One region of the Streptomyces sp. WAC07094 genome, then DNA from elsewhere that is predicted to be linked to it. Evidence: riboswitches for the same ligand, from Rfam matches in the RefSeq annotation. Region 1 holds a riboswitch; each other region holds the start of a gene.
What was found. Region 1 has a riboswitch for thiamine pyrophosphate ahead of RCR19_RS10930 (thiamine ABC transporter substrate-binding protein). Riboswitches for the same ligand answer to the same signal wherever they lie in the genome.
Positions count from the first base shown of each region.

Region 1 (6,989 bases):
GAGCGCGACCAGCAGCGTGAGGGCGGTGGAGGCGAGCGCCTGCCAGGTCGTGAACCACAGCACATGCCGGATGTCGGGCTGGGCGAGCACGTCGGCGAGACGCCCGAACCGCCAGGTCCCGTCGACGTGCAGGCCGCGCGCGACGATCGCGGCGACGGGGTAGGCGAAGAAGACCGCGAAGAACGCGACGGGCAGGGCCATCAGCCCGAGCCGCGCCGCGCTCCCGCGGGCTCCCGGGGCCGTCTCGGCGGCCTCGCTCACTTCAGTACGAGCGACGTCCACGACTTGACCCACTGGTCACGGTTGGCGGCGATCAGGTCCGGGGCCATGGTCTCGGGGTCCGTGGCCGCGGGACCGTACTCGGTGAACTCGGCCGGCACCTTCGCGCCCTGGACCACCGGGTACACGAACATGTTGAGCGGCATGTCCTCCTGGAACGTCCTGCCGATCAGGAAGTCGACGAACGCCTTGGCGCCCTTGGTGTTGCGGGCGTTGCTCAGCACGCCCGCGAACTCGATCTGACGGAAGCAGGTGCCGGTCGCGACGCCGGTCGGCGCCGTCTTGGGCCGCGGCTGGGCGTAGACGACCTCGGCGGGCGGCGAGGACGCGTACGACACGACGAGCGGCCGGTCGCCACCCGCCTTCCTGCCCCCTGCCGAACCGGAGAACTCCTGGTCGTACGCCTGCTCCCAGCCGTCGACCACCTTGACGCCGTTGGCCTCGAGCTTCTTCCAGTAGTCCGGCCAGCCGGTGGCGCCGTACTCGGCGGCCGTGCCCAGCAGGAAGCCCAGGCCGGGCGAGGACGTGGAGGCGTTCTCGGTGACGAGGAGGTTCTTGTACGCGGGCTTCGTCAGGTCGTCGAAGGAGGCCGGCGGGGTCAGCTTGTGGTCGGCGAAGTACTTCTTGTCGTAGTTGACGCAGATGTCGCCGTAGTCGATCGGGGTCACCCGGTGCTTGTCCTTGTCGAGCTGGAACCCGGCTTCCACCTGGTCGAGCCCCTTGGCCTCGTACGGCTGGAACAGCCCGTTGTCGAGTGCCCGCGACAGCAGGGTGTTGTCGACGCCGAAGAAGACGTCGCCCTGCGGATTGTCCTTGGTGAGGATCGCCTTGTTGACGGCCTGCCCGGCGTCGCCGTCCTTGAGGACCTTGACCTTGTAACCGGACTCCCGCTCGAAGGCCGAGACGACGCTCTTGGAGGCGGCCCACGAGTCGTGGCTGACGAGGGTCACGGTCCTGGAGTCGCCGCCGCTCCCGCTCGCGGAGCCGGACGAGCCGCACGCGGACAACGTGACCATGCCCAGCCCGACGACCGCGGCCGCGAACCGCTTACCGGTGATGCTCACTGAATTTTCCTCCTGGGGGTGTCCAGGAAGAGACGCGGCCCTGCCCGGGACCTTTCGGATCCGGGCAGGGCGCAACAGCTCGAGTGAAGACCGAACTTCCTACCCAGAATGACCTGGGCGAGGTTCAGAGGGTCTGCGGGCTCTCCCGCACTCTCAGCGCTGTGGCGCTCCCCTGTCGGAATATGAAGATGTACTGACCGGGGCCAGACTACCGCCCTAACGCTCGCCGGCCGCCAGCTGCCCGCACGCTCCGTCGATCTCCTGGCCACGGGTGTCCCGGACGGTCACCGGCACTCCGTGCGCGGCAATCGCCTCGACGAAGGCCTTCTCGTCCTCGGGACGTGATGCGGTCCACTTGGAGCCGGGGGTCGGGTTCAGCGGGATCAGGTTCACATGGACGGGCCTGCCCTTGAGCAGCCGGCCGAGACGGTCGCCCCGCCATGCCTGGTCGTTGATGTCCCGGATCAGGGCGTACTCGATGGACAGCCGGCGGCCGGACCTCTCGACGTAGTCGAAGCCGGCGTCGAGGACCTCGCGCACCTTCCACCGGGTGTTGACGGGTACCAGGGTGTCGCGCAGTTCGTCGTCCGGCGCGTGCAGGGAGATGGCGAGCCGGCACTTGAAGCCCTCGTCGGCGAAGCGGTGGATCGCCGGCACCAGTCCGACGGTCGACACGGTGATACCGCGCTGCGAGAGCCCGAGCCCGTCAGGGGCGGGGTCGGTGAGCGCGCGGATGGCGCCGACGACGCGCTTGTAGTTGGCGAGGGGCTCGCCCATGCCCATGAAGACGATGTTGGACAGCCTCGTCGGGCCGCCGGGGATCTCTCCGTCGCGCAGCGCCCGCATGCCGTCCACGATCTGGTGCACGATCTCCGCCGTGGACAGGTTGCGGTCCAGCCCGGCCTGGCCCGTCGCACAGAAGGGGCAGTTCATGCCGCAGCCCGCCTGGGAGCTGATGCACATGGTGACCCGGTCGGGATAGCGCATGAGCACGGACTCGACGAGGGTGCCGTCGAACAGCCGCCACAGCGTCTTGCGGGTCGTGTCCTCGTCGGTCGACAGATGCCGTACGACGGTCATCAGCTCGGGAAGCAGCGCCTCCTGCAACCCCGCCCGGGCGGAGGCGGGGATGTCCGTCCACTGATCGGGGTCGTGCGCGTACCGGCCGAAGTAGTGCTGCGAGAGCTGTTTGGCGCGGAACGGCTTCTCACCGATCGCGGCGACCGCCTCCTTGCGCTCGGTGGGCGTGAGGTCGGCAAGGTGCCGCGGCGGCGTCTTGGCTCCGCGCGGCGCGGCGAAAATGAGTTCTCCGGGCTTAGGCATGGCTTTATCAGTGTCGCAGATCCAATCGGGTGACCTGCGGCCGTCGTTCGCTACGACTGTCGTTAGTAGTCGGCTTCGGTCACCGTTGAGCGGCCCCGGACGGCCCGGAGAGGGACCGGCGGCGATCACTCCTCGGCCGGCCGCCGGTCATCGGGCCGGACCCCGACCCGGCGGGTGCGGGCGATCGCGTCGGCCCGGTCGCTCACTGCGCCGACCGGGCCGGCGGTACGCGTCAGCGCTGTGCCGTTCTGTGGCGTACGACCCGCAGAGCCGCGTGGCCGAACAGGGCGGCGAGCGCGAGGACGAGCACGCTGGACGCGATCTGGTAGCCCCAGTAGTCGCCCGGTTCGAGGGAGTTGATCAGGTAGGAGTCCTCCGGCAGAGCGTCGTAGAACTGCAGGCCGAGCACACCGCCGGGGTGCAGGCCGTGGACCTTGGAGAACAGCGGGAAGTCGAGCAGCAGCACGGCCCGGGAGCGGACCAGGACCGCGGCCGCCAGCCAGGCGAGCGCGGGCCCCGCGACCAGGGCGAGCCAGGCGCGGCGCAGCAGGGTGCCGGCCAGGGCGCCGGCCGCGACGCCGAGCACGACGTAGGCGACGGTGACGGGGCCGATGGTGTAGTACGCGTTCTGCCGGTCGGAGCCGTAGGTGAGCAGGTCCAGACGGAGGGCGTGCACGGCGCTGATCCGGTACGCCACCACCAAGGGCACGGTCATCGCCGCGATGATCACCGCCAACGTCGACCAGCGGGCGGTGAACCAGCGCCGGGGAGCGATGGACTGGGTCAGGACGAGGACGACACGCCGGCTCTCCCACTCGCGCGCGGTGAGCACACCGGTCAGCAGCGCTGCGAGCAACGCCGGCCGGAAGGCGACGCCGGTGCCGTCGCTCAGCAGTTTCGCCGTCTGGTTGTGGGCGTCGTCGACGTAACGCCCGAAGTGGTAGGCGCGGCTCCCGACGTGGTCGCGCAGCGCCACGGCGTCCGCCCAGCCGTCGTAGTGGTGGATGAGCACGGCCGCGGTGCGCCCGGCCAGCACCAGCAGGATCAGCAGGGGAATCCAGTACTGCCGCACGGCGATCCGCACCAGCGGCAGACGGCCCCCGGGCCGGGGCGTCTTCATCCCGGAAGTTCCGGAGGCGATGGGGGCGGTGGCGCTCATGCGGCGGTTTCCTTGACATGCAGGCGGGACGGCGGGGTCGGGGGGAAGGCCAGTCCGGGGACCCCGGGCGCGGCGAGGTGGGCCAGGACCAGCTCCTCCAGCGAGGGCGGCCTGACCTCCCAGTCGTCTCCCGGCGCTCCCGCGGGGCGGATCAGCGCGCTGGTGCCGCGGCCGGCCGGGCGGGCTTCGACGACCGTGTGGCCGGCCAGCCGGTCGGCGCCGCCCGGCAGGGTGACCACGGCGTGGGCGGCGACGAGCTCGTCGATGCCGCCGCACAGCCGAGTGGTGCCCTCGTCGAGCAGCAGCAGGTGATCGCAGGCGTCGGCCAGCTCGGAGATGATGTGCGAGGACATCACCACCGTGGTGCCGGTGTCGGCGACATGGGCCATGAGCAGACCCATCAGCTCCTGACGGGCCAGCACGTCCAGATCCGCCATCGGCTCGTCGAGCAGCAGCAGGTCGGCGCGCTTGCCCAGGGCGAGGGCCAGCGCGATGCGGGTGCGCTCACCGCCGGACAGATCGCCGATCCGGTCGTCCTTGTGGAACCGTCCCGGATCCACGACGCGCGTCGCCAGCTCCGCGTCCCAGTTTCCGACGTTCAGGCGCGCGCCGAGCCGCAGTGTCTCGGCGACGGTGAACCGGTGGAACAGCGGGCGGTGCTGGGCGAGATGGGCGACACGGGGGTGCCCGGCCCACACCTGGCCGCCGAACGCCTCCAGGGATCCCCTGTCGGTCCGCTGCACGCCGGCCGCCAGCTCAAGCAAGGTGGACTTGCCCGCGCCGTTGGGGCCGACGAGAGCGCAGACCACCCCGGCGGGTATGTGGAAGGTGCAGCCGTCGAGTACGTCCGGACCCCTGCGCCGGTATCTCTTGCTGACGCCGTCGGCGACGAGCGCCGCGTCAGGCCTGGGGGGATACGACATCGGGTTCCTTCGATGGATAGAGATCTTCGAGCACGTCGGTGAAGAGAGCGGCGAGGTCGTCACGTTCCAGCCCCGCCGCACGGGCCCGGGCGGCCACGTCGGCGAGTTCGGCACGCCAGGGCGAGTCGGCGGAGGACGCACCGAGCGTGCCGGTCACGAACGTCCCATGCCTGCGCCGGGACTCGACCAGGCCCTGGGACTCCAGCTCGCGATACGCCTTGAGCACGGTGTTGGGATTGAGCGCGGTGGCCTCGACCACCGCACGTGCCGTGGGCAGCCGGTCACCGGGCTGCAGCAGACCCAGCCGCAGGGCCTGCTGCACCTGTTGGACGATCTGCACGTAGCTGGGAACCCCGCTCCGCCGATCGATCCGGAAGGAGAACGCCACCGACGCACCCCCATTCCACTAATGAACTAGTGGAATGATGCATTGCGACGGGACCCCACGTCAAGCCCGGTCCGGCGACGAGCGCCGGGCGCGTTCAGCGACGGGGCCCGGAGGCAGGGTGATGCGGCGGGGCCCATGCAGCAGGCGGCCCCCAGAAACCAGGGTTTCTGGGGGCCGCCGGAAGTCGGACCTCTGGACTCAGCACGTAGGCATCAGCACAGGCAGGGATCCGTACCGAAGCCCAGGCCGGTCACGTCCTCGTCCCGCAGCGCACCGGAGTAGGCCTGCACCTCGTCCACATCGCCGTGGAGGTATTCGCCCCAGCCGTCACCGGCTTTGGCCCGGCCGATCTGGAGGGCACCGGAGCTGTGCCGCCCGTCGGGAAGGCTCGCCGTCGCCTCGGCGCTGGTGTAGCCATCGGCGTAGAGCTTGATCGTGTCGGTCCCGTCGTCGTAGACCACGGCGAGACGATGGCCCTGGCCCTCGCCGCCGTCCGCGCCCGTGATCTGGGACACCACCTTCTCCGGGGCGCCGACCTCGTCCTTCTCCGGCATCACCAGTTGCCATGCGTACGTGGACGGCTCATAGCGCACCTTGAACACATCGGTGTGCTCGCCGGCCTGCGAGAGCACCGTCATCGGGTGGGCCGGCTCGGAGTCCGCGAGGCGGACGACGACGCCGATGGTGAAGCTGTCCCCGGTGTCCACGACGGGCCCGTCGGCAGCGGCGTACCCGGTCTCCCCGTCGAGGCTCAGATGCCCCTCACCGACGAGTGGCGGGGGCATGTAGGGGCAGTCGGGGTCGAGTTCCGGGAGGCAGGAGCTGTCGGAGCCCCGGTAGATCGAGGCCCCTGTGCCGAGCCGCAACGGCGCGCGGTCCGACTGCTCGGGGCTCGTCCCGTCCACCGCGTTCTCCAGCGACCAGTGGCCGAGCAGCTCCGGCTTGTGCCGTGCGAGTTCGGCCACCTCGCTCGGTACCACGACCCGGTCGTGGACCTGTACGTCCCCGATGTCGCCGTGCCAGCGGTCCCGGTAGCCGTTGGTCCCACGGGCACGACCGATCTGGAACGCGCCGGCCGTCCCGGCGGGGGCCGCCTCGGCCGCGGTGCCGACCTCATGGCCGTTGACATACAGGTGAGCGCGACCTGTCTCCGCGTCGTACAGCCCCAGCAGGTGCGCCCACTCACCGATCTCGGGCGCGCCTCCGGACACCCGCGCGCCCCCGATCGCGAACGACCAGCCCGGGCCGGGGTTCTGACTGCGCAGGCCAAGGCTGAAGGCGGGCTTCCCGTCCGCGTCCTGGCTGGCGACGGTCATGTTCCGGTCGGTCTCGGCGGGCCGCACCCAGGCGCTGACGGCAAAGGGCGTGCGCATGTCGGCGACCGGGGCGTCCGTGGTGAGGAAGCCGTGGCCGCTGCCGTCAAGGCCGACCGTGGCGGTGGCTCCGGTGCCTGCGGGCGCCGGGCCGCCGAAGGTCACGCCGGTACCGGCACGGGCGGCGGTTCCCGTCTCGGCGGCGGCCGCGCGGGATCCTGCCGGGTCGTCGAGCTTCCAGCGGGCGACAGGGGCGCGCCCGGGCTTCACGTTGAAGTCGTAACGCGACTGCGCGCCGCTTCGGCCCGACCGGTCGATCGCGCGGACCGTCAGGGACTTGAGCCCTGCGGTGAGCGGTAGATACGGAATGGTCACAGCCGCGCCCGGCCGCTCGGCGGATGCGGTCCCAGAGGGACCGCCCAGGAAGTCGTATACATAGGACACCACGTCGTCGGAGGGCGAGTCCATGGTGAAGTGGCCGTAGACGCCCACCCCGTCCACCCGGAACACGTCCTCCATGCGGGGGTATTCGGGGGAAGT
Region 1 is NZ_JAVMJZ010000001.1:2,512,393-2,519,381, forward strand. It holds gene RCR19_RS10925 (iron ABC transporter permease) at 1-201, opposite strand, end outside; gene RCR19_RS10930 (thiamine ABC transporter substrate-binding protein) at 258-1,337, opposite strand; TPP riboswitch at 1,422-1,527, opposite strand; gene rlmN (23S rRNA (adenine(2503)-C(2))-methyltransferase RlmN) at 1,560-2,666, opposite strand; gene RCR19_RS10940 (hypothetical protein) at 2,899-3,825, opposite strand; gene RCR19_RS10945 (ABC transporter ATP-binding protein) at 3,822-4,748, opposite strand; gene RCR19_RS10950 (GntR family transcriptional regulator) at 4,726-5,136, opposite strand; gene RCR19_RS10955 (LamG domain-containing protein) at 5,349-6,989, opposite strand, start outside.

Region 2 (6,989 bases), 3.6 Mb from region 1:
GCCCGGCACTTGGCGACGAAGTGGGCGACGTCCGTGTCCCAGTCCAGCGAGCGTGGGTGCATCTCGGGGAACGCCGCGACGCCGACGCAGAAGTCGCCCGACTCCTTGATGAGGTGGACGAGTTCGGCCGCGTAGGTCAGACCGCTCGGGTGCGCCACCCAGTCGCCCATCGGGTCGCCGGGCGGGTCGCCGCGGACGGCGAGCATGTTGCGGATCCCGGCGTCCGCGTACTGGCCGATGATGTTGCGCAGTTCCGCGACGGAGTGGTTGACCGCGGTGAGGTGGGCGACCGGGGTGAGCGTCGTGTCGGCGACGATCTGCTGGGTCTCCTTGACGGTGCCCGCACGCGTGGAACCGCCGGCACCGTACGTGACGGAGACGAAGTCCGGGGCGACCGCCTCGACCCTTCGCAGCGCGCTCCACAGGTTCCGTTCGCCCTTGGGGGTCTTCGGCGCCGAGAACTCGAAGGAGCACGTCGTCTTGCCGGTGGCGAGGATCTCGCGCACCGTCCGCGCGCGATCAGTCCTCGTGGACGGGGTTCCAAGGGCCATAGTCGCAGGTTAGCCAGGGAGCGGCGGTCCCCCAACGGAATGCTGGAAATTTGCCCGAATTGTCGACTTGTTGTCCATCCCTCGGACAGACCGGCCGAGTCAGACGGTACGCAGCCGCTTCGCGAACTGCGACGCCGCCGCGCCCGGGTCGTCCGCATCCGTGATGGCGCGCACCACGACCACCCGGCGGGCACCCGCGTCCAGGACCTCGTCCAGGTTGTCCAGGTCGATACCGCCGATGGCGAACCAGGGCCGCTCGGTGCCGAGGGCGGCCGTGTGCCGGACCAGGCCGAGTCCGGGGGCGGGACGGCCGGGCTTGGTGGGGGTCGGCCAGCAGGGTCCGGTGCAGAAGTAGTCCACACCGTCCTGGACCGCGGCGGCCTCGGCCTCCGCCTCGCTGTGCGTGGAGCGGCCCAGGAGGACGTCGTCGCCGAGGAGGGCGCGGGCCGCGGGTACGGGGAGGTCGCCCTGACCGAGGTGCAGGACGTCGGACGCGGCGGCGTGCGCGACGTCGGCGCGGTCGTTCACCGCGAGCAGTTTGCCGTGGCGGGAGCAGGCGTCGGCGAAGACCTGGAGGTGCTCCAGCTCCTCCGCGGCCTCCATGCCCTTGTCGCGCAGCTGCACGATGTCGACGCCGCCGGAGAGGACCGCGTCGAGAAACTCGACGAGGTCGCCCTGCCGCTTGCGGGCGTCCGTGCACAGGTAGACGCGGGCGTCGGCGAGCCGGGCGGTGCGGCCTGTGTCGGGCACGGTGGGTCCCCCCGTGGTCGGTGGCGTACGGGCCGCGGTGGGCACGCTCGCCCAGGGGCCGTGGCCCGGGGACCGCGGCCCGTACGCCGGACGGTTGTTCTCGGATCGGGTCAGACGGCGAGCGCCTGCGCGCGGCGCTTCACCTCCGTGCCGCGATTCTCGCTCAGAGCCTGCGCAGGGGTGCCGGGCAGGGTCGGGTCCGGGGTGAAGAGCCACTCGATCATCTCTTCGACCGTGAAGCCGTCGTCCCGCAGCAGCGTCAAGGTGCCAAACAGGCCCTTGACGACCTTGTCCCCGTCGATGAAGGCGGCGGGGACGTGCAGTGCACGGTTCTCACCACGGCGTACGGCGATGAGCTGGCCCTCCTTGACCAGCTGCCGTACCCGGGTCACCTCGACGCCGAGTGATTCGGCGATGTCGGGGAGGGTGAGCCAGGCAGGGACGAGAGCATCGATCTTTGCGTCAATCTCGGTCACGGGATCAAGCGTGCCATCCCGGACCGACAGTCGGAAAGCGGGGCGCCTCCACCGGGGGCGCGATTGCCCCCTGCGGTGGATACGGAAGCCCTCTCACCTGGGGCTTCGCACGGACCGCCGGACACGGTCACGCTGTGGCCTCCTTCAGCGGGCGCGACGGGTCGGACAGGAGTTCGGGATCCATCGGGGTGCCCGCCTCGATCAGACGGCGTCCCTGGGCCAGGTCACGGGGGCGGCCCACGGCCAGAAGACCGACCAGGCGCCCCCCGCGCAGCCAGCAGACGGCCCAGGCCGCGCCCTCGGGGTCGCCGCGCCACACCGTGGTGTCGGCGGCCGCGTGGTGACCCACATACTGGACGAAACGACCGAACTGCTCGGACCAGAAGTACGGCACCGGGTCGTACGCCATCGGCGTCTCACCGATGATGTTCGCGGCCACCGTGCGCGGGCCCTGGAGGGCGTTGTCCCAGTGATGGACCAGCAGACGCTCCTCGTAGCGGCCCGACGGGAAGGAGGCGCAGTCGCCGACCGCGTACACGTCGGGCAGCGAGGTGCGCAGATGGTCGTCGGCCAGCACCTCGCCGTGTACCCCGAGGGCGATGCCCGACTCGGCGAGCCATCGCGTCGCCGGACGGGCCCCGATGCCCACGACCACCGCACCCGCGGGCACCCGCGAACCGTCGTCGAGCACCACGGCCCCGGGCTCGATGCGCTCCACGCGCGCGTGGATGCGAAGATCGGCGCCGCTGTCCGCGTACCAGGCCGTCATCGGCGCGGCCACGTCCTCGGGCAGCGCCCCGGCGAGCGGCCGGTCGGCGGCCTCCACCACGGTGACCGCGCAGCCCGCCTCGCGCGCGGCGGTGGCGAACTCCGCGCCGATCCAGCCGGCACCCACGACCACGACGTCGTGCTGCTCGGCGAGGACCGGCCGCAGCCGCTCGGCGTCGTCCAGCGTGCGCAGCAGATGCACGCCGGGCACACCCTCGGTGCCGGGCAGCCGGATCGGCTCCGCTCCGGTCGCGAGGACCAGGACGTCGTACGGCACGGGACCCTCGGTGGTGTCCAGCTCGTGGTCGTCGGGGCGCACGCCGAGCACTTCGCAGCCCAGCCGCAACCCGATGTCCAGGGCCTCGAAGTCGACGTCGAAGGCGGAGCCGTCGGCCTTTCCGAGCAGCACGGCCTTGGACAACGGCGGTCTGTCGTACGGCGGGTGGGGTTCCGCGCCGATCAGCGTCACCCGGCCCCCGAAGCCCTGTTCCCGCAGGGCGACCGCGGTCTGCACCCCGGCCATGCCCGCGCCCACGACGACGACCCGCCGTGCCGAATCGCTCCGCGCCTGCGTCTGCTCGCTCACCTGATCACCATAGACAACTGACAAACCGTCAGTCAGCGTGCGTGCCGGGTGACCTCTTCCACAATGCTCGTCCCGTCGCCCGTTCGCGACTCCCATTGCCACGACTCCTCCAGCCTCAACCGCCCGTCGGGAAGCTCCACGATCCGGGACTCGCAGTGCCCGGACGACGTGATCCCGTCGTGCGTGAGCTGGACGTACCGGAAGTCGAGGCGGTCACCGCTTCGTGTACCCACCAAACGGCCGCGTACGACGTCGCCACCCGCGTATTCGGCCCAGATCCCGCCGTCCTGCTCGTGGTAGGTGAACCGGGTGCCGGTCCCGACCTGTCCGGGTGCCTGGTCCGCCACAGGGGCGAAGGTCAGTCCTTCGAGCGATGGGACCATGTACGGAGGCTCCCTTACTGAGGCAAACGGCACCGGATAGGGTGGCCAAGGTAAAGCACTCGCGGGAGCCCGGACGCACCGGGCTGAGAGGGAGGCTGGCGGCCTCCGACCGTACGAACCTGATCCGGGTCATGCCGGCGAAGGGAGGGGGCTCGACGCCCATGTCTCCTACACCCACATCCGACGTCCTCGTGGTCGGGGGCGGAATCATCGGGCTGGTGACCGCCTGGCGGGCGGCCCTGCACGGGCTCTCCACCGCCGTGGTGGATCCCGAGCCGGGCGGTGGTGCCGCCCAGGTGGCCGCCGGGATGCTCGCGGCCGTCACCGAACTGCACTACGGGGAGCAGACGCTGCTCGGCCTGAACCTCGAGTCCGCCCGTCGCTACCCCGACTTCGCCGACGAGCTCGCCGAGGCGTCCGGCCGGGACCTCGGCTACCGCCGGTGCGGCACGCTGGCGGTGGCGCTGGACGCCGACGACCGTGCCCACCTGCGGGAACTGCACGCGCTTCAGCAGCGGTCCGGCCTCGCGGCGGAGTGGCTGAACGGACGCGAGTGCCGTCGCCTGGAGCCGATGCTCGCGCCCGGTGTGCGCGGCGGTCTGAGGGTCGACGGAGACCACCAGATCGACCCGCGCCGGCTGGCCGCGGCCCTGGTCCTCGCCTGCGAGCGGGCCGGGGTCGTCTTCCACCGGACGTGGGCCGAACGGCTGACGGTGGCGCGCGACCGTGCCGCAGGCGTCCGGACCGCCGACGGCGACGACCTCGCCGCCGGGCAGGTGGTCCTGGCCGCCGGCAGCCTGAGCGGACGGCTCGCGGGCGTCCCGGACGAGGTCCTGCCTCCCGTGCGGCCGGTGAAGGGCCAGGTGCTGCGGCTGACCGTGCCCGAGCGGTACGCGCCGTTCCTGAGCCGTACCGTGCGTGCCGTCGTCCGCGGCAGCCATGTCTACCTGGTCCCGCGCGAGAACGGGGAGCTGGTCGTCGGCGCCACCAGCGAGGAGCTCGGCTGGAACACGGCGGTCACCGCGGGCGGTGTCTACGAGTTGCTGCGGGACGCGCACGAGCTGGTCCCCGGCATCACCGAACTGCCGCTCACCGAGACCCGTGCCGGTCTGCGCCCGGGCTCCCCGGACAACGCGCCGCTGCTCGGGCCCACGAAGCTGGACGGCCTGCTGCTGGCCACCGGGCACTACCGCAACGGCGTCCTGCTCACCCCCGTCACCGGCGACGTCATGGCCCACGTCCTGACCACGGGCGAGCTTCCCGACGAAGCCCGCCCCTTCACCCCCACGCGGTTCGCCGCGGCACTCACGGAGCAGCCCGCATGAACATCTCGGTCAACGGCGAGCCCCACCGCATCGCCCCCGACACCGCGCTCGACGCCGTGGTCCGGATCCTGACCACGGCCCCCTCGGGCGTGGCCGCCGCCCTCAACGAAACCGTCGTCCCGCGCACGCAGTGGCCCTCGACGCACCTCTGCGAGGGGGACCGTGTCGAGATCCTCACCGCCGTCCAAGGAGGCTGACCATGGCCGACGACCCCTTCGTCCTCGGTGGTACGACCTACTCGTCCCGGCTGATCATGGGCACCGGCGGTGCGCCGAGCCTGGATGTGCTCGAACGGGCACTGGTGGCGTCCGGCACGGAGCTGACGACGGTCGCCATGCGGCGCGTCGACGCCTCGGTGCACGGATCGGTCCTCTCCGTGCTCGAGAAGCTGGACATCCGGGTGCTGCCCAACACCGCGGGGTGCTTCACCGCGGGCGAGGCCGTGCTCACCGCCCGTCTCGCCCGTGAGGCGCTCGGCACGGACCTCGTCAAGCTGGAGGTCATCGCCGACGAGCGGACCCTGCTGCCCGACCCCATCGAGCTGCTGGACGCGGCGGAGACACTGGTCGACGACGGTTTCACGGTGCTGCCGTACACGAACGACGACCCCGTCCTCGCCCGGAAGCTGGAGGACGTCGGCTGCGCGGCGATCATGCCGCTGGGCTCGCCGATCGGCTCCGGGCTCGGCATCCGCAACCCGCACAACTTCCAGCTGATCGTGGAGCAGGCGCGTGTGCCGGTCGTCCTGGACGCGGGAGCGGGTACGGCGTCGGACGTGGCGTTCGCGATGGAGCTGGGGTGCGCGGGTGTGATGCTCGCCACGGCGGTCACCCGGGCCCAGGAACCGGTGCTGATGGCGGAAGCGATGCGGCACGCGGTGGACGCGGGGCGGCTCGCGCTCAGGGCGGGCCGCATCCCCCGTCGGCACTTCGCTCAGGCGTCGTCCCCCACGGAGGGCGTCGCCCGTCTGGACCCGGAGCGGCCTGCCTTCTGAGGACCGGCGCACACGGCCCCGTACAGGTGCGGCGAGCGTCACAGGTCGGCTGCAGTCGCACCCCGGCTCGGCCGTATCCGTCGGGCGGGTCGTTATGCCCTCGTAGACTCACCTGCGTGGATACGACCCTTCACGACCCTCTCGTCGGGCATGTGCTCGACGGCCGCTACCGCATCGACGCCCGTATCGCGGTCGGCGGGATGGCCACGGTCTACCGGGCCGTGGACACCCGCCTCGACCGCGTCCTGGCACTGAAGGTGATGCATCCGGCGCTGGCCGCCGACGGCTCGTTCGTCGAGCGCTTCATACGCGAGGCCAAGTCAGTCGCGCGCCTCGCGCACCCGAACGTGGTGCAGGTCTTCGACCAGGGCGCCGACGGCTCCTACGTCTATCTGGCCATGGAGTACGTCGCCGGCTGCACCCTGCGCGACGTGCTGCGCGAGCGCGGGGCGCTGCAACCGCGCGCCGCCCTGGACATCCTCGAGCCGGTGCTCGCCGCCCTGGGCGCCGCCCACCGCGCCGGATTCGTGCATCGCGACATGAAGCCGGAGAACGTCCTCATAGGGGACGACGGCCGGGTCAAGGTGGCCGACTTCGGGCTCGTACGGGCCGTGAACACCGTCACCAGCACGACGGGCGCCGTCCTCGGCACGGTCTCCTATCTGGCCCCGGAGCAGATCGAGCACGGCACGGCCGACCCCCGGGTCGACGTGTACGCATGCGGGGTCGTCCTCTACGAAATGCTCACCGGCGGCAAGCCCCACTACGGGGACTCCCCCGCCCAGGTGCTCTACCAGCACCTCAACGAGGACGTGCCGCCGCCGTCGGCCGCCGTTCCCGGTCTGTCCGTCGAACTCGACGATCTGGTCGCCTCGGCGACCGCGCGCGACCCCCGGCTGCGACCGGGCGACGCGGTGGCCCTGCTCGGACAGGCCCGCGAGGCGCGCGGCGCGCTCACCGCCGAGCAGCTGGAGGCGGTGCCCCCGCAGGCGATCACTCAGGAGCACGACAACGCCCAGGACCGCACGAGCGTCGTACCGCGCACTCCCGTCGCGCCGGACGCCGAGGCCCGGACGGCGGTGATCAACCGCACGAGCCGGCTCGAGATGCCTCCGCCCGGGCCACCCGCCGCCCGCCGCGGGCGCCCCAGGCGCGG
Region 2 is NZ_JAVMJZ010000001.1:6,119,250-6,126,238, reverse strand. It holds gene metF (methylenetetrahydrofolate reductase [NAD(P)H]) at 1-551, opposite strand, end outside; gene thiE (thiamine phosphate synthase) at 651-1,301, opposite strand; gene RCR19_RS27095 (Rv2175c family DNA-binding protein) at 1,412-1,777, opposite strand; gene RCR19_RS27090 (FAD-dependent oxidoreductase) at 1,905-3,131, opposite strand; gene RCR19_RS27085 (hypothetical protein) at 3,164-3,514, opposite strand; TPP riboswitch at 3,566-3,677, shown strand; gene thiO (glycine oxidase ThiO) at 3,676-4,839, shown strand; gene thiS (sulfur carrier protein ThiS) at 4,836-5,036, shown strand; gene RCR19_RS27070 (thiazole synthase) at 5,039-5,833, shown strand; gene pknB (Stk1 family PASTA domain-containing Ser/Thr kinase) at 5,950-6,989, shown strand, end outside.
Region 2: another riboswitch for thiamine pyrophosphate. It lies ahead of thiO (glycine oxidase ThiO); the one in region 1 lies ahead of RCR19_RS10930 (thiamine ABC transporter substrate-binding protein).

Region 3 (6,989 bases), 1.7 Mb from region 1:
CCCATTCCCTACCTGCTGGGCCAGGTCGGCTCGGAGGAGGGCGAGGACAGCACCGGACCGGTGGTCGAGGGTCCGCACGTGTACGCGGACGGGCTGGCGATCGCGATGGACGGCGGTGTGACCATGGCCGGGAAGCTGCTCGTCCAGCAACTCCCCTTGGAGCGCTAGAAGTTCACGAGGCACGTGACCCCGGCACAGTACCGCCGCTGACCCGGCGGTCGGGCGTGCAATTTCCTGAAACCCCCTGTCACCGGGTGCCGTCGCCGCTCTACCATCGGCTTATCCGTAGCAGGCTCCCCTCCGTTTCTGCCCGACGGCTCGTCAGCATGCCGAGCCACAAGCCCTACGGAGCATCGGGGGATGCACATGAACAGCGTTCCGCAGCACCTGCTGAGCGAGGACCGCCAGGATTACGAGCGGATCCTCGATGAGGCGCTGCGCTCCGCACCACACCGCCCGGAACTGGCCGCTGTGGGACAGCGGCTCAACCCCGAACAACTGCGCACCATGGCGCTGAACGCCACCGCTCTCATCACGGCGGCGGCAGCGGCCGAGTACCACCACTACGTGAAGGTCCGCGAGGAACTGCGCCGGCCGACGCAGTCCACCCCGCCCGTCCACGACAGCACCTCCCGCTCCCTGGAACAGGAGATGGACGGCCTGGGGCTCGCCGCCACCATGGGAGAGGCCGCCGCGAGTGCCGGAGCAGGTGCCGTCGTCGCGGTGCTCGCTCCCTTCCTCGCCGGTGCCGCCGCGGTGATCTTCCTGCTCGTCGGCTACATCCTCAAGATGGTCGATCCCGACCAGGCCTTCGCCCGTACCCTCCTGACCACCGGGTGGGTCTTCGGCGCGATGACGGCGGCGACGATCCTGATCGCCGCGATAGGGCTGCTGATCACCGCCCTGCGCAACAGCTCCGCCGAGGACGAACCAGGCCCCCAGGGCGAGTTGGCCCTGGAGGTGACCCGGGCCAGGGAATCCTGGCGAGAGGCCCTGCTGGAGCGCGGAATCCTGCCGTTCCTCCGCGAGGCGCTCGCCGACCCGGGTACGGCCGCGATGAGCCGGAAGACTCCGGAAACGACCCCCAGCCGCATCCCGCACCTCGGGTACGACCGGCCGGGGTTCAGCAGCCCCGACAGCGGCGCCTCCGCGGGATCGCGGCCCAGCTTCACCAGCCCGGACTTCACCAGTCCGGACTTCGGCGGGCCGGACCACCGACCGGAGTGAGGCGGTGCCGGCCGACCGTGCCGGTGCCACCGGCGCCGACGGCACCGAGGGTGCCGCCGGGTGCCGGTGTCCCGGGTCGAGGACCCCGGCACGACGTCCACGGGCTCACGCCGCTTCGACGGCCGGGGAGGAGCCATCGTCTCGCCGAGACCCGTGGAAACCTTTGGAGACCGCGCAGAGCACCGGAGAGTCCGCTGCCGACGAGCGCCGCCGGGAATCTGCTTCGGACGGCGCTCACCGGGTTCCGGCGGCCGTGTCACCGAACCGGTGACGGAGATCAGCCGTACAGGCGCTGGCCGTACTGCGGGCCGTAGTGCCGTTCGAGTTCCTCCAGGCTCTCCGGACGGCGCTCCAGGGTCTTGGCGATCAGAGAGCGCGGCGGGGCCGCGTCCGGGTTCCAGCTGTCCGCCTTCCAGAGCCCGGCCCGCAACACGGCCTTCGGGCAGTGGTAGAAGACCTCGTCGACCTCGATCAGCAGGGCCAGCTTCGGGCGATTCCCCTTCACGACCATCTGCTCGAAGAACGGGGCGTCCTGGAGGATGCGCGCCCGTCCGTTGATGCGCAGGGTGTCACTGCGGCCGGGGACCAGGTACAGCAACCCGACCTGCGGATTGGTCAGTATGTTGCGGAACCCGTCGCCGCGCCGGTTGCCGGGCCTGTCGGGTATGGCGATCGTCGTGTCGTCGACAACCAGGGTGAAACCGGCGGGATCGCCCTTCGGCGACGTGTCGCAACTGCCGTCGGCGGCGGAGGTCGACACCAGGCAGAACGGCGACGCCGCCAACCACTGCTTGTCGAGCTCGTGCAGACTGCTCCGCACCTTGTCCGCCGCCGCCGGCGTCGGTTCTCCGAGCAGCGCGCCCAACTGCTCGAGCGACGTCACCTCGACGAGATCCTTGGAGACCACGACCCACCCCCTCCGTCCGGCACGTGATCGCGTGGCAGAGAGTAGAGGAGTTCGCCTCGAACGGGCAGTTCCCGCTCACCCCGAACTCCTCGGACTTCTGCGGAATCCTCCCCGAGGCGTCGCGAGGTGCGAGACGCCCGGGTCGTAGGGGAATCGGGAGCAGCGGGCGCGACGGGCGGTGCCCGTGATCAACCGACGACCACGAGCACCGGCCGGGAACATCAGTCCGCGATCGGCAGATACACCCGGTTCCCGCTCTCCGCGAACTCCTTCGACTTCTGGAGCATCCCCTCGGCGATCTCCTCGGCGGAGGCCCCCTCGGACGCGGCGCCGCCGAACCGCTCCGTGATGCTCTGGCTGATCTTCATCGAGCAGAACTTCGGTCCGCACATCGAGCAGAAGTGGGCGGTCTTGGCCGGTTCCGCCGGGAGGGTCTCGTCGTGGAAGGCGCGGGCCGTGTCCGGATCGAGGGCCAGATTGAACTGGTCCTCCCAGCGGAACTCGAAGCGCGCGTCGGACAGCGCGTCGTCCCATGTCCGGGCGCCCGGATGTCCCTTGGCGAGATCGGCCGCATGAGCGGCGATCTTGTAGGTGATGACACCGGTCTTGACGTCGTCACGGTTGGGCAGACCCAGATGCTCCTTGGGCGTGACGTAGCAGAGCATGGCCGTGCCCCACCAGGCGATCATCGCCGCACCGATGCCGGAGGTGATGTGGTCGTACGCGGGCGCGATGTCCGTCGTCAGGGGCCCCAGCGTGTAGAACGGGGCCTCGTCGCAGACCTCCTGCTGCAGATCGATGTTCTCCTTGATCTTGTGCATCGGGACATGTCCCGGGCCCTCGATCATGGTCTGCACATGGAAGCGCCGGGCGATCCGGTTGAGTTCCCCGAGGGTGCGCAACTCCGCGAACTGCGCCTCGTCGTTGGCGTCGGCGATCGAACCCGGTCGCAGTCCGTCGCCCAACGAGTAGGTGACGTCGTGCGCCGCGAGGATCTCGCAGAGTTCCTCGAAGTTCTCGTAGAGAAACGACTCCTTGTGGTGCGCGAGGCACCATGCCGCCATGATCGAACCGCCTCGGGAGACGATTCCGGTCTTCCGGTTCGCGGTCAGCGGCACATACGGCAGTCGCACCCCCGCGTGTACCGTCATGTAGTCCACGCCTTGTTCGGCCTGCTCGATGACCGTGTCCTTGTAGATCTCCCAGGTCAGCTCCTCGGCCTTCCCGTCGACCTTCTCAAGGGCCTGGTACAGCGGCACCGTGCCGATCGGCACGGGGGAGTTGCGCAGCACCCACTCGCGTGTGGTGTGGATGTTGCGGCCGGTGGACAGATCCATGACCGTGTCGGCGCCCCAACGGGTCGCCCAGGTCATCTTCTCGACCTCCTCCTCGATGGAGGACGTCACCGCCGAGTTGCCGATGTTGGCGTTCACCTTCACCAGGAACCGCTTGCCGATGATCATCGGCTCGGTCTCCGGGTGATTGACGTTGGCGGGGAGAACCGCGCGACCCGCCGCGATCTCCTCCCGTACGACCTCGGGCGCCATGTTCTCCCGGATCGCCACGAACTCCATCTCGGGGGTGATCTCGCCCCGCTGCGCATAGGCGAGCTGTGTGACCGCCTGGCCGGTACGACCCCGGCGCGGTTGGCGCGGCCGGCCCGGGAAGACCGCGTCGAGGTTGCGCAGGCCCCCACGCGGCGATGTGTGCTTGATTCCGTCGTCCTCGGGACGGACGGGCCGCCCCGCGTACTCCTCCGTGTCCCCGCGAGCGACGATCCAGTTCTCTCGCAGCGGCGTCAGACCCCTGCGGACGTCCGTCTCCACAAGCGGATCGGTGTACGGGCCGGAGGTGTCGTACAGCGTGACCGACTGCCCGTTGGTGAGATGCACCTGACGGACCGGCACCCGCAGATCGGGGCGCGAACCCTCGACGAACGCCTTGTGCCATCCGATGGACGTTCCGGCCTCCGAGGACATGTGCTGCTGATCGGAGGCAGGCGTGTGCGCATCCTTGTTGGTCATGAGACCTACTCCCTACGCCGGCATTACCCGGTAACAGGTTCAGCGGTCGACGCAGCGGTTTCCGCTCGACGATGTTCCACGTGAAACATCGCGTCCACGGAGGTCAGCGCCCTCTCAGCCCGGTGCTCCGAGCTCCCGCGTGTGCAAAGGTCCTCTCACGCTAGCGTCTAATTCCGCGGCCTGCACAGTAGGCCTCGCGCCATCTTGCAATGATCGGTCGGTGACCTCGATGCAGCACCCGCCCCCCTATCCGCCCTCCGAGCCGCCTCGCGGTCGCGGTCCGGGCGACCGGCACGACCATGGCCATGGAGGCGGTCATGGGCCCGGGGACGGTCACGGAGGCGGCCATGGAGGCGGGCCTGGGGACGGCAACGGGTCCGGCGGCGGGCACGGCCACTCCCACAGCCATGGGCCGGCCGCCCCCGTCTCACGTCATCTGCGCAGAGTCATCGCGGCGATCCTCATTCCCTTCACCGCGGCGGTCGTGGTCGGTCTCGTGGTGCTGTGGCCCGGCGGCGTTCCGGACCACAAGCGGACCGGTGTCGGCTTCGACCGGCAGACCCAGCAGGCCACGGTCACCACGGTCGTAGCGGTGGACTGCAAGTCCGTGAACGCCTCGGGCGAGACCCCGACCGGCGACACCTCCACCGCCGAGGGTTCCTCGGCACAGCAAGAGGCGGGAGGTACCTGCAAGAAGGCGACGATCCGGGTCGACACCGGCAACGACAAGGGCCGTACGTTCACGGAGATCGTCCAGCCCGACCAGTCCCGGCAGTTGCACCAGGGCGAGAAGGTCGTGGTCGCCTATGAGCCCTCCGCGCCCAAGGACCTGCAGTACTCGGTCACCGATGTGAACCGCAAGTTCCCCATGGCCCTGCTCGCCGGCATCTTCGCGGTCGCCGTGGTGGTCGTGGGACGGTTGCGCGGCGTCATGGCGCTCGTCGCGCTGGCCGTGAGTTTCCTGGTGCTGAGTCTCTTCATCCTGCCGGCGATTCTGCAAGGCTCGAATCCGCTGCTCGTGGCGGTGGTCGGATCGAGCGCCATCATGCTGATCGCCCTCTACATGTGCCACGGTCTTTCGGCCCGCACCTCGGTGGCGGTGCTCGGCACCCTCATCTCGCTGTCGCTGATCGGTCTGCTGGGCTCGGAGTTCATCGACTGGGCCGCGCTGACCGGGAACACGGACGACAACACCGGTCTGATCCATGGCCTGTACCCGCACATCGACATGAGCGGTCTGCTGCTCGCCGGCGTCATCATCGGTTCGCTGGGCGTTCTCGACGATGTGACGGTGACCCAGACGTCGGCGGTCTGGGAGCTCCACGAGGCGAACCCCTCAGTGGGGTGGCGCGGCCTCTACCGCGCGGGCATTCGCATCGGACGCGACCACATCGCATCGGTCGTGAACACCCTCGTTCTGGCTTACGCGGGTGCCGCGTTGCCCCTGCTGCTGCTCTTCTCGATCGCGCAGAGCGGTGTGGTGACGGTCGCCAACAGCGAGTTGGTCGCCGAGGAGATCGTGCGGACGCTCGTGGGATCGATCGGGCTGGTGGCCTCGGTGCCGGTCACCACGGCCCTGGCCGCCCTCATGGTCTCGGCCGACCGTCCGCAGACGGCAATGGCCGCGGACGTGGCCCCGGCACGCGGGGGACGGGGACGCCGCAGGAGGCGGTGATCCACTGGAGCGGTCATCCGCCTGGAACCGCGGTCGGCCTGGAACGGCGGTCCGCCACAACGGTGATCCGCCCCGAACCGTGGAGGCAGCTGCACAGACGCGCCAAGTCCGTCTGCCGCCGCCGACTTCACTGTCCGGTCGACGCGCCCACTCATGGCCCTGTCACGCCTGAGGAACCGTTACAGCGCCCTCAAACGCCGCGGCGCCTCCAGGTACGCACAGCACCCGCGAGGAGCCGTTACAGCGCCGTAGAGAGCCTCAGCCGGCGCTCTGCTCCTCCGCCAGGATCCGGTCCAGCGCCTCGTCCAGATGCGCGTCGAAGTCGGCGAGCGAGCCCTCCTGCCCGAGCGGCACCAGCTTGTCCGTGCGGTCGAGAAACGCCACGAGCGGCACCGCACCCGATCGGAACAGTGCCCGATCGGCGCCCACCTGGAGCCGGATCAGCACATCGCCGAAGGTGTCCGGCTCGGCCGGCGCGATGTGCACGTCGCCGTCACCACACGGCCGCCCTACCCCGTCGACCAGCAGCTCGCGTCCGAAGGCCCAGGTCACGGGCGCATCACCGGGCAAGTGGAAGGTCAGCCGTACGGCATAGGGATCGCAGGTCTCGTAACACAGCTCCACCGGAATGCGGAACGAGAGCTCCTCCGAGACGAGAAAACTCATCATGACCTCTGCCTGTACCGACTCGCGCATCGCCTACCCCGTCAGTAGCCGTCGACTGGCCAGGAATGATCCCCCTGACACGTTCAGAAGTTTGCTGAACGTAGATGGCAGATCACAAGGAGTGAGTTTTCAGATGTTGATAGAGACGGCGAGTGTCCCTACTAGCCTTCCGACCTCCGCCTGCAACCGATATGCCGCGGACAGCAGCCGGTCGGCCTGGTGGGCGGGCAGTGAGATGGCCACCGTCGCAGCCGTCGCACCAGCGGTGATGGGCACCGCGGCACAGACGGTACCCAGTGCGTACTCCTGACGCTCGAGGACGGGTTCCATCCGTCCGATGCGGTCGAGCCGCCGCAGAAGAATGTGCTCGTCGCGCACCGTGTAGGGGGTGATCGATCGCACAGGATAGCGATCGATGTGGTCCCGCCGGGCCTCCTCGTCGAGCTGCGACAGGAGGCATTGACCGATCGCGTGTGCGTGCCCGGTCTCC
Region 3 is NZ_JAVMJZ010000001.1:4,234,556-4,241,544, reverse strand. It holds gene RCR19_RS18690 (metallophosphoesterase) at 1-168, shown strand, start outside; gene RCR19_RS18685 (hypothetical protein) at 361-1,227, shown strand; gene RCR19_RS18680 (pyridoxamine 5'-phosphate oxidase family protein) at 1,505-2,134, opposite strand; gene thiC (phosphomethylpyrimidine synthase ThiC) at 2,356-4,158, opposite strand; TPP riboswitch at 4,151-4,307, opposite strand; gene RCR19_RS18670 (YibE/F family protein) at 4,379-5,833, shown strand; gene RCR19_RS18665 (SsgA family sporulation/cell division regulator) at 6,092-6,529, opposite strand; gene RCR19_RS18660 (IclR family transcriptional regulator C-terminal domain-containing protein) at 6,629-6,989, opposite strand, start outside.
Region 3: another riboswitch for thiamine pyrophosphate. It lies ahead of thiC (phosphomethylpyrimidine synthase ThiC); the one in region 1 lies ahead of RCR19_RS10930 (thiamine ABC transporter substrate-binding protein).